One region of the Franconibacter pulveris genome, then DNA from elsewhere that is predicted to be linked to it. Evidence: predicted binding sites of a transcription regulator. Region 1 holds the regulator's gene; the other holds the start of a gene.
The links. Region 1 encodes Fur, which represses iron uptake genes when iron is present. Its sites were predicted from a motif close to ATAATAATGAGAACNACTATCAA; they were not measured.
Positions count from the first base shown of each region.

Region 2: ACU4F7_RS16035 (Nramp family divalent metal transporter) is a predicted target of Fur. The motif match lies at 5,991-6,013, and genes of this name have one in related genera.

Region 1 covers NZ_CM165555.1:1,371,222-1,378,767, reverse strand. Annotated here, with positions in the region: gene kdpD (two-component system sensor histidine kinase KdpD) at 1-79, shown strand, start outside; gene kdpE (two-component system response regulator KdpE) at 76-753, shown strand; gene pgm (phosphoglucomutase (alpha-D-glucose-1,6-bisphosphate-dependent)) at 806-2,446, opposite strand; gene seqA (replication initiation negative regulator SeqA) at 2,471-3,013, opposite strand; gene ybfF (esterase) at 3,198-3,965, shown strand; gene ybfE (LexA regulated protein) at 4,095-4,376, shown strand; gene fldA (flavodoxin FldA) at 4,532-5,062, shown strand; gene fur (ferric iron uptake transcriptional regulator) at 5,362-5,808, shown strand; gene ACU4F7_RS06515 (helix-turn-helix domain-containing protein) at 6,144-6,755, shown strand; gene ACU4F7_RS06510 (beta-N-acetylhexosaminidase) at 6,808-7,546, opposite strand, start outside.
Region 2 covers NZ_CM165555.1:3,396,787-3,404,332, forward strand. Annotated here, with positions in the region: gene ACU4F7_RS16015 (ion channel protein) at 111-1,346, shown strand; gene ACU4F7_RS16020 (alpha-keto acid decarboxylase family protein) at 1,343-3,004, opposite strand; gene mgrA (L-glyceraldehyde 3-phosphate reductase) at 3,189-4,181, shown strand; gene ACU4F7_RS16030 (DUF2502 domain-containing protein) at 4,312-4,659, shown strand; gene ACU4F7_RS16035 (Nramp family divalent metal transporter) at 4,713-5,951, opposite strand; gene ACU4F7_RS16040 (NupC/NupG family nucleoside CNT transporter) at 6,305-7,489, shown strand; gene ACU4F7_RS16045 (sensor domain-containing phosphodiesterase) at 7,536-7,546, opposite strand, start outside.

The DNA.
Region 1 (7,546 bases):
CCCTGAAGGCGGCGCAAGCTTCCACATCGTGCTGCCGCAGCAGCGCCCCCCTGAGCTGGATATTCACGAGGACATGTGATTAGCGTACTGATTGTCGAAGATGAGAAAGAGATCCGCCGCTTTCTGCGCGCCGCGCTGGAAAGCGAAGGTCTGCGCGTTCATGAAGCGGAAACGCTGCAGCGCGGGCTGATTGAGGCCGCGACCCGCAAGCCGGATCTGGTCATACTCGACCTTGGCTTGCCCGACGGCGACGGGCTGGATTTTATCCGCGACTTTCGCCAGTGGAACCAGCGCCCGGTGATTGTGTTGTCAGCGCGCAGCGAAGAGGAAGATAAAATCGCCGCGCTGGATGCCGGGGCGGATGACTATCTGAGCAAACCGTTCGGCATCGGCGAGCTGCAGGCGCGGCTGCGCGTGGCGCTACGCCGCCATGGCAGCTCAACCGCGGACGATCCGGCTTATCACTTTTCCGATATTCATGTCGATCTCGCTACACGGCGCATTCTGCGCGGCGAAGAAGAAATTCACCTGACGCCCATCGAGTTTCGCCTGCTGGCGGTGCTGCTGAATAATCACGGCAAGGTGCTGACGCAGCGGCAGCTTTTAAGCCAGGTCTGGGGGCCGAATGCCGTGGAGCATAGCCACTATTTGCGCATCTATATGGGCCACCTGCGCCAGAAACTGGAAAGCGATCCGGCGCGTCCGCGCCATCTGCTGACAGAAACGGGGATTGGCTACCGCTTTATGCTGTAACGCGGACATAAAAAAGGGAGCGACAAGCGCTCCCTTTTTTTTATTCAACCCATCAGGCGTTTTTCAACACTTCGCTGACGATCTCCACCGCTTCTTTCTCAATCTGCTTACGGTGTTCCGCGCCGAGGAAGCTTTCACAATAGATTTTGTAAGCGTCTTCCGTGCCTGACGGACGCGCGGCAAACCAGCCGTTGTCAGTCATGACTTTCAGCCCGCCAATGGAAGCGCCGTTGCCCGGCGCGGCGGTCAGGCGCGCGGTGATAGGGTCGCCCGCCAGCTGGCTTGCGCTGACCATTTCCGGCGACAGCTTAGAAAGCGCCGCTTTTTGCGCGGACGTGGCGGAAGCCTGCAGACGGTTATAGCTCGGCGCGCCGAAGCGTTCAGCCAGCTCATCGTAATGCTGCTGCGGGTTTTTGCCGGTGACGGCGGTGATTTCCGCCGCCAGCAGGCACATGATGATGCCGTCTTTATCGGTGGACCACGGCGTGCCGTCAAAACGCAGGAAGGAGGCGCCCGCGCTCTCTTCGCCGCCGAAGCCAAAGCTGCCGTCGTAAAGGCCATCAACGAACCATTTAAAGCCTACCGGCACTTCCACCAGCTTACGGCCGAGATCGTTCACCACGCGGTCAATCATCGCGGATGAGACCAGCGTTTTACCGACAGCCACCTCGTTGCCCCACTGCGGACGATGCTGGAACAGATAGTTAATGGCGACCGCCAGATAGTGGTTCGGGTTCATCAGCCCCGCCGGGGTGACAATGCCGTGACGGTCGTAATCCGGGTCGTTGGCAAAGGCCAGATCGAACTTATCACGCAGCGCCAGCAGGCCCGCCATCGCAGACTCAGAGGAGCAGTCCATACGGATAACGCCATCTTTATCAAGGTGCATAAAGCGGAAAGTCTGATCGACCTGATCGTTAACAATGGTCAGATCCAGCTTGTAGTGCTCCGCAATACGCTTCCAGTATTCGATACCGGAGCCGCCAAGCGGGTCAACGCCGAGCTTCAGGCCCGCTTTCTGGATAGCCGCCATATCGACGATATCCGCCAACCCTTCGACAAACGGCTGCACCAGGTCTTTTTCCTGAATGCGGCCGCTGGCCCAGGCCTGGTCAAGCGGCAGGCGTTTAACCTCTTTCAGGCCGTTCGCCAGCAGCGCGTTTGCACGATCTTCCACGACTTTGGTTACGTTAGTATCCGCCGGGCCGCCGTTCGGCGGATTGTATTTGATACCGCCATCTTCCGGCGGGTTGTGAGAAGGAGTAATGACAATGCCGTCCGCCTGAGCGCCGCCATTTTTGTTGTGGACCAGGATAGCGTTAGAAACCGCAGGCGTTGGCGTGTAACCATTATTTTCCTGCACGATGATATCGACGCCGTTCGCGGACAAAACTTCCAGCACAGAGATAAAGGCGGGCTCAGAGAGCGCATGGGTGTCTTTACCCACATAGCAAGGGCCGGTAATACCGTTTTTGGCGCGCTCTTCGGCGATGGCCTGGGCGATAGCCAGAATGTGCTGCTCGTTAAAGCTGTGACGTCCCGCGCTGCCGCGATGACCGGAGGTCCCGAACTTCACCGCGTGCTCAGCGTTGCCGACTTCCGGCTTCAATACGTAGTACTGCGCGGTAAGCTGCGCGACGTTAATCAAATCACTTTGTTGCGCGGGTTGACCCGCACGGTTATGCATTGCCATGGCCTGATCCTTCTGACGCTTGTGTTAGATGGTGCCGCAAACCTTTTCAATTAATTCCGCCGGGAACTGCATGGTCTGCATGATATGTTCGATCATGCTGCATTTGCGGCCCGTATTCGTATTAGTAATAACCCAGTATGGCGTGCCCGGAACATGTTTGGGCTTGGTCTGGTTGCCGCTTTGCAGCAGCGTTTGCTCGTCACCGGCGAAATAGACGCGGGTGCGGCCATGCAGCGACTCGGTGGCTTCGGCAAACGCTTTTGCATCCAGTGAATAGAGTGTAGACAGCACCAGCATGAAACGATTGACCGCTCGCTTCTGTTCTGCGTATTCGTCCGATAAAAGCAGCTCTCGCATAGCGCGAACGCGGTCTTTGGCAGGGTTCGCCGGCTTTTCGGCAACGGCTGCGTTGACAGGCGCGCTCTCTTTCGCCTGAGCGGCAGCGGCTTGCGAGCCGGCGGCGACTTTCAGCATGCGCCGTAAAATGTCGGACGCGCTTTCGCCAATGTGCTGAGTGTGGCTGGCAATGTAGCGATACAGCTCGTCATCAACTTCAATCGTTTTCATCTTAATCCAGTGCAATATCTTTTCTGAATACAAGTCGTTGGGATTATAGAAGTAAAACCCAACAGCGGATAGCGTCACACCTGGAGGGGCGGCAAAAGTCGGAATTAACTGGCTCCTTGCAGCCGGACGGCAGAATGGTCAACATGATACCCTAACCTTTCAGATGCAAAAAAAGAACTTTGCCATGAAATTGAATACCCGAATGCAATCTGCGCAACAACCGAATAACAATTCGCCTGTCGTTTTGATTCACGGCCTGTTTGGCAGTCTGGATAACCTCGGCGTGCTGGCTCGCGATCTGGTGAAAGATCGCGACGTGCTGCAGGTCGATATGCGTAACCACGGTCTTTCGCCGCGTAGCGATGAGATGACGTATCCCGCTATGGCGCAGGATATTGTGGAAACCCTGGATGCCCACCAGCTTGATAACGCGGTTCTTATCGGGCACTCCATGGGCGGCAAAGCGGCAATGGCCGTGACCGCGCTGATACCGGAGCGCATCGTCAAACTGGTGGCGATTGATATCGCGCCTGTCGACTATCAGGTACGACGTCACGATGAAATTTTCGCCGCCATCCGCGCGGTAAGCGACGCGGGCGCCGCGACGCGCCAGCAGGCGGCCGCCATTATGCGCGAGTACCTCTCTGAAGAGGGCGTCGTTCAGTTTCTGCTGAAATCTTTCGCTGACGGTGAATGGCGTTTCAATGTGCCGACGCTTTGGGAGCAGTATGCCCACATTGTTGGCTGGCAGGAGGTGCCGGCGTGGCATGGCCCTTCGCTGTTTATCGCTGGCGGCGCTTCGCCTTACGTACAGGAAAAGCACCGCGAGGCCTTGCTTAAGCAGTTCCCTGCGGCACGAGCGCATGTCATTGCCGGCGCCGGGCACTGGGTGCATGCCGAAAAGCCCGAAGCCGTATTGCGCGCCATTCGTCGCTTCCTGGAAACTGATTAAAAACAAGGCGACTGGCGCTAACATGCCGCTAACGCGTTGGCGCGCCTCGTTCCCTGATGTATGATGGCGCGCTGAATGACACCCGGGCATCCGCTCCGGCAGCCTGTTTCCCCTGTCAGTAGTCAAATCATGGCCAAAGAACAAACGGACCGTACGACATTAGATCTGTTCGCGGACGAGCGTCGCCCGGGTCGCCCGAAAACCAATCCGCTGTCGCGTGACGAACAGTTGCGCATCAACAAACGGAACCAGCTCAAGCGCGACAAAGTTCGCGGGCTTAAACGCGTAGAGTTAAAACTTAACGCGGAAGCGGTTGACGCCCTGACGCAACTGGCGCAGGCGCGCAACATGAGTCGCAGCGAATTGATCGAAGAAATTTTGCTGGCACAACTCAAGGCGCTGAATAGCTGAGCCCTTAAGACCCTTTTTCTTGTATGGAAATGTGTCAGAGTGTGCACCCCACCGTGATAGCAGTTTCCGCCCTCTTCTCTGTTCTGCTATGATTGCCCTATCTGTGGGCATTTTGCCACTACCATATCATTAGGATTCAAGAGGTTATTTTTCTCATGGCAATCGTAGGCATTTTTTTCGGCAGCGACACCGGCAACACCGAAAATATCGCAAAAGTTATTCAGAAACAGCTCGGGAAAGACGTTGCTGAAGTGCACGATATTGCCAAGAGCAGCAAAGAAGATCTGGAAGGTTTCGATATCCTGCTGCTTGGCATCCCGACCTGGTACTACGGCGAAGCGCAGTGCGACTGGGATGATTTCTTCCCGACCCTTGAAGAGATTGACTTCAATGGCAAGCTGGTCGCGCTCTTCGGCTGCGGCGATCAGGAAGACTACGCGGAATATTTCTGCGATGCGCTCGGCACCATTCGCGACATTATTGAACCGCGCGGCGCCACTATTGTGGGTCACTGGCCGACGGAAGGTTACCACTTTGAAGCCTCTAAAGGTCTTGCCGATGACAATCACTTTGTTGGCCTTGCCATTGATGAAGATCGTCAGCCCGAACTGACCGCTGAACGCGTCGAAAAATGGGTTAAGCAAGTTTCTGAAGAACTGCACCTGCAGGAAATCATTAACGCCTAATCGTGAAACGGCGATAAATGTATTTTTTATCGCCGTTTTCACTTCATTGATAGATAAAAGCGATAAAAATGATTGCTACAAATTTTTAACTTTTATCCGCATATCTGTACAATACCCTTCAGGATTATCGGGTAACGAGACGGCAAGCGCCGCGCTCGCCACGTTTTGAAAAGCACTATTGCTGGACGCTTGCGGTTTTCATTTGGGCCTGTCAGTTCTATAATGAGTCGCATTCATCTTCAGCGCATCCGATCTTAAGCTCTCCGGAGCACACCGTTTAGCAACAGGACAGATTCCGCATGACTGACAATAACACCGCATTAAAGAAGGCTGGCCTGAAAGTCACGCTTCCTCGACTGAAAATCCTTGAAGTGTTGCAGGAGCCAGTAAACCATCATGTCAGTGCGGAAGACTTATACAAGCGCCTCATTGACATGGGCGAAGAGATTGGTCTCGCGACCGTTTACCGTGTGCTGAATCAGTTTGACGATGCGGGTATCGTAACGCGTCATAATTTTGAAGGCGGCAAATCCGTTTTCGAACTGACTCAACAGCATCATCATGACCACCTGATCTGCCTCGACTGCGGCAAAGTTATCGAGTTTAGCGACGACTCTATCGAAGCGCGTCAGCGTGAAATCGCTTCCCGCCATGGCATTCGTCTGACCAACCATAGCCTCTATCTCTATGGCCACTGTGCCGATGGCGACTGCCGCGAAAACGAGCACGCGCACGACACAAAGTAAGCGAAAATAGCGTTCCGTTTTTACTTTTTGTTAATAAGCCGACATAGTATGTCGGCTTTTTTTACACCTTTATCAGGCAGACGCGACGCTAATAGTCCATTTTCTTGATGCTTGCTATTTTAATATACTGGTCAAGAACTTATTTTATCTTATCTTTTTCTTACTTTTTATTTTCAGAAAAAGTAAATTATTTTACCATTCAATCAGTTACCTCCCTTAAGCGCCCCATTCGGGCTTGCAACGCCACTGGCCTGTATTGCAGTAAAAAAATCAACTCTATTAGAATAGCCCCTCGTTATTTATTCCAATAATATACTTATATATAGGTCGCCGTTATGGTAATACCTCAGAAACCCCTTGCCGAAATTTATCGCCTGTCCGATATCTTTAATGGTTACGGTAACTGGTATCGCGCAGAGAAAAATACGTCTATTCCAACGCGTGAAGGCTTTGTTTGCATTATTCGTGGTGGCCTTTTTTCCGTATTGCGTAAAAGCGATAGATTACTGATTGAAAAATGTAGCGCCCCGTCTATTCTGGGCGTTGCGCGTAATCTTAATAATAAAAACTATTTCAGAATTCAGGCCGATGCTGAGTGCCACTACCAGCTCATTCCTTTTGATAAATTTCTGAGCGAAATAGAAAACCATCAGTGTCAACCACAGTTATATAAGGTACTGGCCTGGTCTATCGACTTACTCTGCCATCGTGAAGAATTATTGCTTGGGCATAATAGCTATCTCATGATTAAAGGCAATCTGGTCACGCTTGCCGCCATGGATGAATTTATGCGAAATAAAATTAACGTAGCCGATTATATCGTTAAGCGAACCAACCTTTCTCGCAGCATGGTGATGAAAACGTTGTCGCAGTTGCGGCATGATAACTATGTAGAAATAAGTAAAGGAAAATTAACCGGGCTGCGTACGCTGCCAGAAAGCCTGTAAGCTTTTGCAGAAAGATAAAAGCCCGCCATCAGGCGGGCTTTTTATTACGGTGCTATTTAACGCTATCGACGCGGCTGTAGCGTTGACCATCCGGGCTTACCGCGCGAATCTGCACTTCGCCCTCTACCTGCGGTCGCGCGTTATTGTCATAGCGTAGCCAGCTTTTACCGTTATCCGTGGAGTATTCTGCACCCAGCCCCGGCAGGCTGGTGTTTATTTCCAGTATGCCTTTTTCCACTCTGGCGCCCGGCACCGGCAAACGATACTGGATGCCCGCTTTATCCAGTTTCGCCAGCTCCCGGTGGCCTATAAGGCTTGCAAAGCGGGCCCAGTCTGACGCGAGGGCTTTTTTATCCACCCACTGCGTTTCCTGGCCCTTATACTCGCGACCCGCCTGATAAGCCTGCTCCCAGGCGGCGCGATGCCATGCGCGCTCAGCGACAACAATAAGCCTTGGATAGATCATGTACTCCATCTGTTTATCGGTACGAACGACTTCGCTCCAGAGCTGAGCGGAAAGGCCCAGCGCGCCCGGCCAGGGCTTATCAGATTTCGCACTGAAGGTATTGCCATCGCGATCAACGGAAGTTTCCGCATTCTGCGGCAGGTTGTCTGGCGCAAAGCTGAAGATTTTACGCTCGTCGCTGAACCGCGTTCCCCAGTAATAGCCGCTCTCCGCCGGATTTACCTCATAGGGGAAATCCAGATAGAGGTAGTCAGGGTTGGAGACGATAACCCTGAAACCTTTATTCGCCCAGTCGTTTGCCGTATCAAAGCCGCCCCAGAATAGC
Region 2 (7,546 bases), 2.0 Mb from region 1:
TGCTGTCACAGATTACCTTTACCGTTTCAGCACCTTTTGTCATGCGATTATGGCACAGGGGCGCGCGCGTCCTGAATAAGACAACGGTACAATATGTTAAGGAAGGTATCATGCTCCATCCGCGAGCCCGAACCATGCTGCTGCTCTCCTTCCCCGCGCTGATGATTGGCGTGGGTTCAAGTCTCGTCCTGTCAGGCGTTATGAAGATGGCCGCGGCGTTGCAAATGCTATTATGGCAGTCGCTTCCCTCCCGGCTTGGCATTTCTCTCGATTCCCCTTTCTGGATTTTATTAATGCTGACGCTGACCGGCGTGGCGGTAGGACTGGTGATTCGCTACCTGCCGGGCCACGGCGGGCCAGACCCGGCGCTGGAACCGCTTATCGGCGCGCCGGTATCGCCCCACGCGCTGCCGGGTCTTATTATCGCGCTGGTGCTGGGGCTGGCAGGCGGCGTGAGTCTTGGGCCAGAAAATCCAATTATGGCGCTGAATATCGCGCTGGCTGTAGCGCTTGGCGCGCGGGTATTGCCTCGCGTCAATCCGCTGGACTGGACGATACTTGCCGCGGCGGGCACTATCGGCGCGCTGTTTGGCACGCCGGTCGCCGCCGCGCTTATCTTTTCGCAAACCCTTAACAGCAGCAACGATGCGCCGCTGTGGGATAAACTTTTCGCACCGCTGATGGCCGCCGCCGCTGGCGGAATAACAACCAACCTCTTTTTCCATCCCCATTTTTCGCTGTCCGTCGCACCTTATGGCCAGATGCGTTTGGTGGACATTCTCAGCGGGGCGGTGGTGGCGGCTATCGCCATCGCGCTTGGGATGGTCGCCGTATGGTGCCTGCCGCGCCTGCATAAACTGATGCGCAGGCTAAAACACCCGGTACTGATACTGGGCGTGGGGGGATTCTGCCTGGGGCTGCTCGGCATTATCGGCGGGCACGTTACGCTATTCAAAGGGCTGGATGAGATGCAGCAACTCGCCTTCAGCCAGACCTACAGCGTGGCGGATTACCTGCTTTTTGCGATGGTAAAACTGGCCGCGCTGGTCATCGCCGCCGCCTGCGGCTTTCGCGGCGGTCGAATCTTTCCGGCGGTATTTGTCGCCGTGTCGCTTGGGTTCATGCTGCATGAACATGTAGAAGCGGTGCCTGCCGCCATTACGCTTTCCTGCGCGGTACTGGGAATGGTGCTGGTGGTCACGCGCGACGGCTGGCTTAGCCTCTTTATGGCGGCGGCGATAGTGCCGGATCTTAATCTTTTGCCGCTGCTTTGCATCGTTATGCTGCCCGCCTGGCTGCTGCTGGCGGGCAAACCGTTGATGATGGCTTCGCGCGACGATAGCTAGCCGCCGGCGTTGCGCGCCTCAAGCGCCGCGCTGACGGCGCCGAGCAGCGCAGGCAGGCTCTCTTTCGGCAGCACCGCTTCTACCAGGCTCAACTGCGCGGGCTGGCTTAAGCGCTCAAGCACTTCCCGCAACTGCACCGGCTCGCAGACGCGCCAGCTTTGCGCCTGATGACTGATGTCCAGGGCGTGCGGCAGCGCCGTCCAGTCCCAGCGGGTAATATCGTTGTAGCGCTGCTCCGCGCCGTGAATAGCGCGCTCAACCGTATAGCCGTCATTGTTAAGGATAATCACGACAGGCTTTTGCCCTTCCCTCAGCATTGAACCCAGTTCCTGAATGGAAAGCTGCGCCGCGCCATCGCCGGTAATCAGTACTACGCGCCGGTTCGGCGAGGCGGTTTGCGCGCCAAAGGCGGCGGGCAGCGCGTAACCGATAGAGCCCCAAAGCGGCTGCACAAGAAAAGTCACGCCTGCGGGCAACTGCAGCGCCGCCGCGCCGAAAGCGGCGGTTCCCTGGTCCACGACCACGATGTCGCCGGGGCGGAGGAATCTCTGTATTTCGCACCAGAAAGCAGCCTGGTCCAGCCCTTTCCCCTCCCCCCGCTCGGGACGGGGCGGTTTGATATCGGGCTGCGGCCAGCGCTGCACATGACGCTTAGAGGTCTGATGCAGGATCTCCACCGCCTGCGCCATCGGTAATGGGCTGAACCATTGGTCGCCGATGCGCGTGGCCTGCGGCTGGATGTCGATAGTCTGGCTGTAAGAGAGCTTTTGGGTAAAGCCGGCGGTAATCGTGTCGGAAAACTGTACGCCCACGCAGATGACCAAATCCGCCTCTTCAATGGCTTCGCGCACGTGCTTAACGCTCGCCGCTCCGCTGTAGGTGCCTGCGAACCCAGGCTGGCTTTCATCCAGCAATCCTTTGCCCATCAGCAGCGAAGCGTGCGGCATCGGCGTATCGTCCAGCCATTGCTGTAACGCTTTTTGTTGCCCAAAGCGCTGCGCCAGAAAATCAGCGAGTAGCGCAGGCCGCCGACTTTGCGCCAGCCGCTGGTTCACCGCTTCGCTAAAAGCCGCCAGACCATTTTCATCGGAAGGAATAACGGCCTCAGTGAGAACGTTTACAGAGGGGGTGGCAGGCATTTTTGCCACATCGGCAGGCAGCAATACATAAACAGGCCGCCGGGTCGTCAGCATTTCGCGGATAACCCGATCGATTTCAGCGCAGGCATTTTCCGGCTTTAACAACGCTTGCGCTGCCGATACTTCGCGTGCGATACGCAGAAAGTGAGAATAGTCGCCATCGCCCAGCGTATGGTGCAAGCATTCTCCTTTGCGCTGCGCACCAAGGCAGGGCGCGCCAACCACATGTAAAACCGGGACATATTCGGCATAGCTTCCGGCAATGCCGTTAAGCGCGCTGAGTTCGCCGACGCCAAAGGTTGTCAGCAATGCCCCTGCGCCCTGGCAGCGGGCGTAACCATCCGCTGCATAAGCGGCGTTGAGTTCGTTAGCGCATCCTACCCACCTGACCTGCGGGTGGCTAATCACATTGTCCAGAAACTGTAAGTTGTAGTCTCCCGGCACGCCGAACAAATGAGAAATGCCGAGGCTTGCCAGCCTGTCGAGAAGATAATCCGCAACGCTGTAATGAGAAGACATAACAGCCATCCTTTTAATAAGGGCCTGATTTGAGTATCGAAGAAGTGTGATCGCTGTCCAGAATGCGGCAGCAATTCAGACTGGAAAGCAGGATTTACGGCGCGCTGCGGTGTAGGCTGAGGATCAACCGTTTTTAGTGTAAACGCATACACTTACTGCAGACCTTCATACAGAGGCTTTCTTCATGGTTTATCAGGCAGATCCGGCTCGTTACCAGACGATGGAATATCGCCGCTGCGGCCGCAGCGGGCTGAAGCTTCCGGCTATTTCTCTTGGCCTTTGGCATAACTTTGGCGATGCCACGCTGCTGGAAACCAGCCGCCAACTGTTGCGCCGCGCTTTCGATTTGGGCATTACGCATTTTGACCTCGCCAATAACTACGGGCCGCCGCCAGGTTCAGCGGAGAGCAACTTTGGCCGCATTTTACGGGAAGATTTTTTGCCTTATCGCGATGAATTGATCATCTCTTCAAAGGCGGGATACACCATGTGGGACGGTCCCTACGGCGACTGGGGATCGCGCAAATACCTGCTTTCCAGCCTCGACCAGAGCCTGAAACGTATGGGGCTTGAGTACGTAGATATTTTTTATCATCACCGGCCAGACCCGGAAACGCCGCTGGAAGAGACGATGCGCGCACTGGATCATGCGGTACGCCTGGGTAAAGCGCTTTATGTCGGTCTGTCCAACTACCCGGCGCCGCTTGCCCGCAAGGCAATAGATATACTGAACGATCTCGGTACCCCCTGCCTTATTCACCAACCCAAATATTCTCTGTTTGAGCGGTGGGTAGAGGAGGAATTACTGGATGTGCTGGCCGAAAAAGGGGTAGGCAGCATTGCTTTTTCACCGCTCGCGGGCGGGCAGCTTACGGACCGTTATCTGCACGGCATCCCCCCAGACTCCCGCGCGGCAAGCGGCAGCCGCTTCCTCAATCCGGATCAGATTACTGAAGAGAAGCTTGAGAAGGTGCGTCAACTTAACGCGATGGCGGAACGCCGCGGCCAGAAGCTTTCGCAAATGTCGCTCGCATGGGTACTGCGTGATGAAAAAGTAACCTCGGTATTAATTGGCGCGAGCAAGACCAGCCAGCTTGAGGATGCTGTCGGCATGCTGGAGAATCGGCAGTTTACGCAGGAAGAACGGCAGGAAATCGAAGCCATACTCAACGGTTAGCTTGCCTGAAACATTTTGCAAAAAGTGCTATGCCGCAGGAATTAGGAGTTAAAGCGATAAAGGAGTTCTTTACCTGACCGTAATATTCTCGTAACAGGCCCTTATGGCCCCGATCGTGAAGGAGAAAAGTATGTTCAGGTCCCTGATTCTTGCGGCAGTATTACTCGCTGGTACGCCGCTTATCGCCAGTGCTGGCGAAATCACCCTGTTGCCATCGATAAAATTACAAATTGGCGATCGTGACAATTACGGTAACTACTGGGACGGCGGCCGCTGGCGCGACCGTGATTACTGGCATCGTCACTATGAACGACGCGATGGCCGCTGGTGGCGCCATGATAATGGCTGGCACCACGGCTGGGATAAAAAACGCGGCTGGGATAACCGCCGGGCCTATGAGCGCGGCTACCGCGCTGGCTGGGAAGACCGCAGCGACCGCCATGGCTGGGGGCGAAAAGGCCACCATCACCATCACTAACCGAACAAAAAAAGCAGGCGCAAAGCCTGCTTTTTTCTTATCTGCCGATGCGCTTACAGCCCCAGCGCCGTCCCTACCAGAAGCCAGAGATTCAGCGCCACCACCACGGTGACAATCGCCCAACCGGTGCGTTTGACCAGCGTGGTATTGACAAGCTCACCCATTAACTTCGGGTTGCTGGTGAAGATAAGCAGCGGGATGAGCGCCAGCGCGATGCCAAAACTCAGCAATACCTGACTCATGACCAGAATACGAGTCGGGTCGAGCCCCATCAGGATAACGATAAAGGAAGGCGCCATGGTAATAGAACGGCGTACCCACAGCGGAATGTGAAAACGCACAAAACCCTGCATCACCACCTGCCCGGCCAGCGTGCCGACTACTGTCGAGGAAAGCCCTGCGGCGACCAGGCTCAGGCCAAAAATGGTGGCTGCCGCGTGGCTCAACAACGGTTCAAGCGTCAGGTAAGCCTGATCGAGATCCGCCACGCCGCTGTGGCCGTTGAAGTGAAAAGCCGCCGCCGCGGTCGCCATCATTGCGAGGTTAACAAAACCGGCGATGGTCATCGCTATGGCGACGTCCCATTTGGTGGCGGAGTAACGTTCTTTGCGGGAACCATCATGCAGGTTCTGCGTTAATGAAGAATGCAGATAAATAACGTGCGGCATGATAGTCGCCCCTAACACCCCGGCGGCAAGAAAGACGGCTTCAGAAGTGGGCAGGCTCGGGATAATCATCCCTTTCGCCAACGCGGCGACTTTGGGTTGAGAAAAAATGAGCTCGACAATATAAGCCGCTGCGACAAAGAGCAGCAGGCCGCCGATCACTTTTTCCAGCGGCTTTTGTCCGCGCCGCTGCAACATTAGAATCAGGAAGGTAGCGATACCCGTTAATATCGCGCCCTGCAACAGCGAAACGCCAAGGATAAGCTTAAAGCCAATGGCGGCGCCGATGAATTCAGCGAGATCCGTCGCCATAGCGATGATCTCGGCTTGCACCCAGTAAAACCAGACTACCGGGCGTGGATAATGGTCGCGGATTTGTTCTGCGAGGTTTTTACCGGTGGCGATACCGAGTTTGGCGGAAAGCACCTGAATAACCATGGCCATCAGGTTCGCCCAGACCACGACCCACAGCAGCTTATAGCCAAAGCTGGCGCCCGCCTGGATATTGGTAGCGAAGTTGCCTGGATCGATGTAGCCGATGGCCGCAATGAATGCCGGCCCCATTAGCGCCAGCCTTAACTTGCGCGCTGTACGCCCACTGCCACTCTCAACGCGACTGTTGTTCATGCTTTGCCTCTAAATATAGCCTTTGCTATGTTTCATGCTAACAAAATGAGAATGATTATCAAGATCATTAAGGAAAGATAATCGTGATTTCTCTGATAGCTGAAAACGATGCAAGGTGGGGTTTATGGCGTCCGGTCACAGCCGACGGCTCTGGCGACCCGGTTGTTATGCAAGTGTAGCAGTATGATGTAACTTTTCACTTCCTTACTTAACATATCAGAATTGTATGATGGATCACTTTTTTTGCGTTCCGTCACAGGACCTTACTATAGTGTGCGTTTACTCTCGTTTTCTAAATGTTTGTTGCATAGAATGTGCACGGAAATTAAACCTGCCTCATATTCGGAGCAAACATGTCCCGCGTTCTGCACTTTATTCTGGCGCTTGCTGTTGTTGCGCTGCTTGCCTTGCTGGTTAGCCATGACCGCAAGAAAATTCGTCTGCCTTATATTGGTCTGTTATTAGTCATTGAAGTTCTTCTGGCCTGGTTCTTCCTGAACTCAAATATCGGCCTGGGCTTCGTAAAAGGCTTTGCCGACATGTTTGAAAAACTGCTTGGCTTCGCTAACGAAGGGACTAACTTCGTCTTTGGCAAAATGAACGATGAAGGCCTGGCGTTCTTCTTCCTGAAAGTGCTCTGCCCTATCGTCTTCATTTCTGCGTTGATCGGTATCCTGCAACATATTCGCGTGCTGCCGATTATTATTCGCGCCGTCGGTACCGTGCTTTCTAAAGTTAACGGTATGGGCAAGCTCGAATCCTTCAACGCGGTAAGCTCGCTGATTCTGGGACAATCAGAAAACTTTATCGCCTATAAGGATATCCTGGGCAAAATGTCGCGCAACCGCATGTACACGATGGCCGCAACGGCGATGTCCACCGTCTCCATGTCGATTGTCGGCGCCTACATGACCATGCTGAAACCACAATATGTGGTGGCGGCGCTGATTCTGAACATGTTCAGCACCTTTATCGTCCTCTCAATCATCAACCCGTACCGTGTTGAGAATGAAGAAGATCTGCAGATGTCCGATCTGCACGCAGGTCAGAGCTTCTTCGAAATGCTGGGCGAGTACATTCTGGCAGGTTTTAAAGTGGCGATTATCGTCGCTGCAATGCTGATTGGCTTTATCGCGCTGATTTCCGGTCTTAACGCTCTGTTCGCGGCGGTGCTTGGCATCTCTTTCCAGGGCATTCTGGGCTACATCTTCTACCCGGTAGCCTGGGTGATGGGCGTTCCGGCAAGCGAAGCGCTGCAGGTGGGCAGTATTATGGCGACCAAACTGGTTTCTAACGAATTCGTCGCTATGATGGATCTGCAGAAACTGGCAGGTCAAATTTCACCACGCGCCGAAGGCATCCTCTCCGTGTTCCTGGTCTCTTTTGCTAACTTCTCTTCCATCGGCATCATCGCCGGTGCGATTAAAGGCCTGAACGAAGAACAGGGTAACGTGGTTTCCCGCTTTGGCCTGAAGCTGGTATATGGCTCAACGCTTGTCAGCGTGCTTTCCGCTTCTATCGCCGCGCTGGTGCTGTAATAGATAAAAAATAAAAAACCGGAGCTCAGGCTCCGGTTTTTTTATATCAGAACTGCA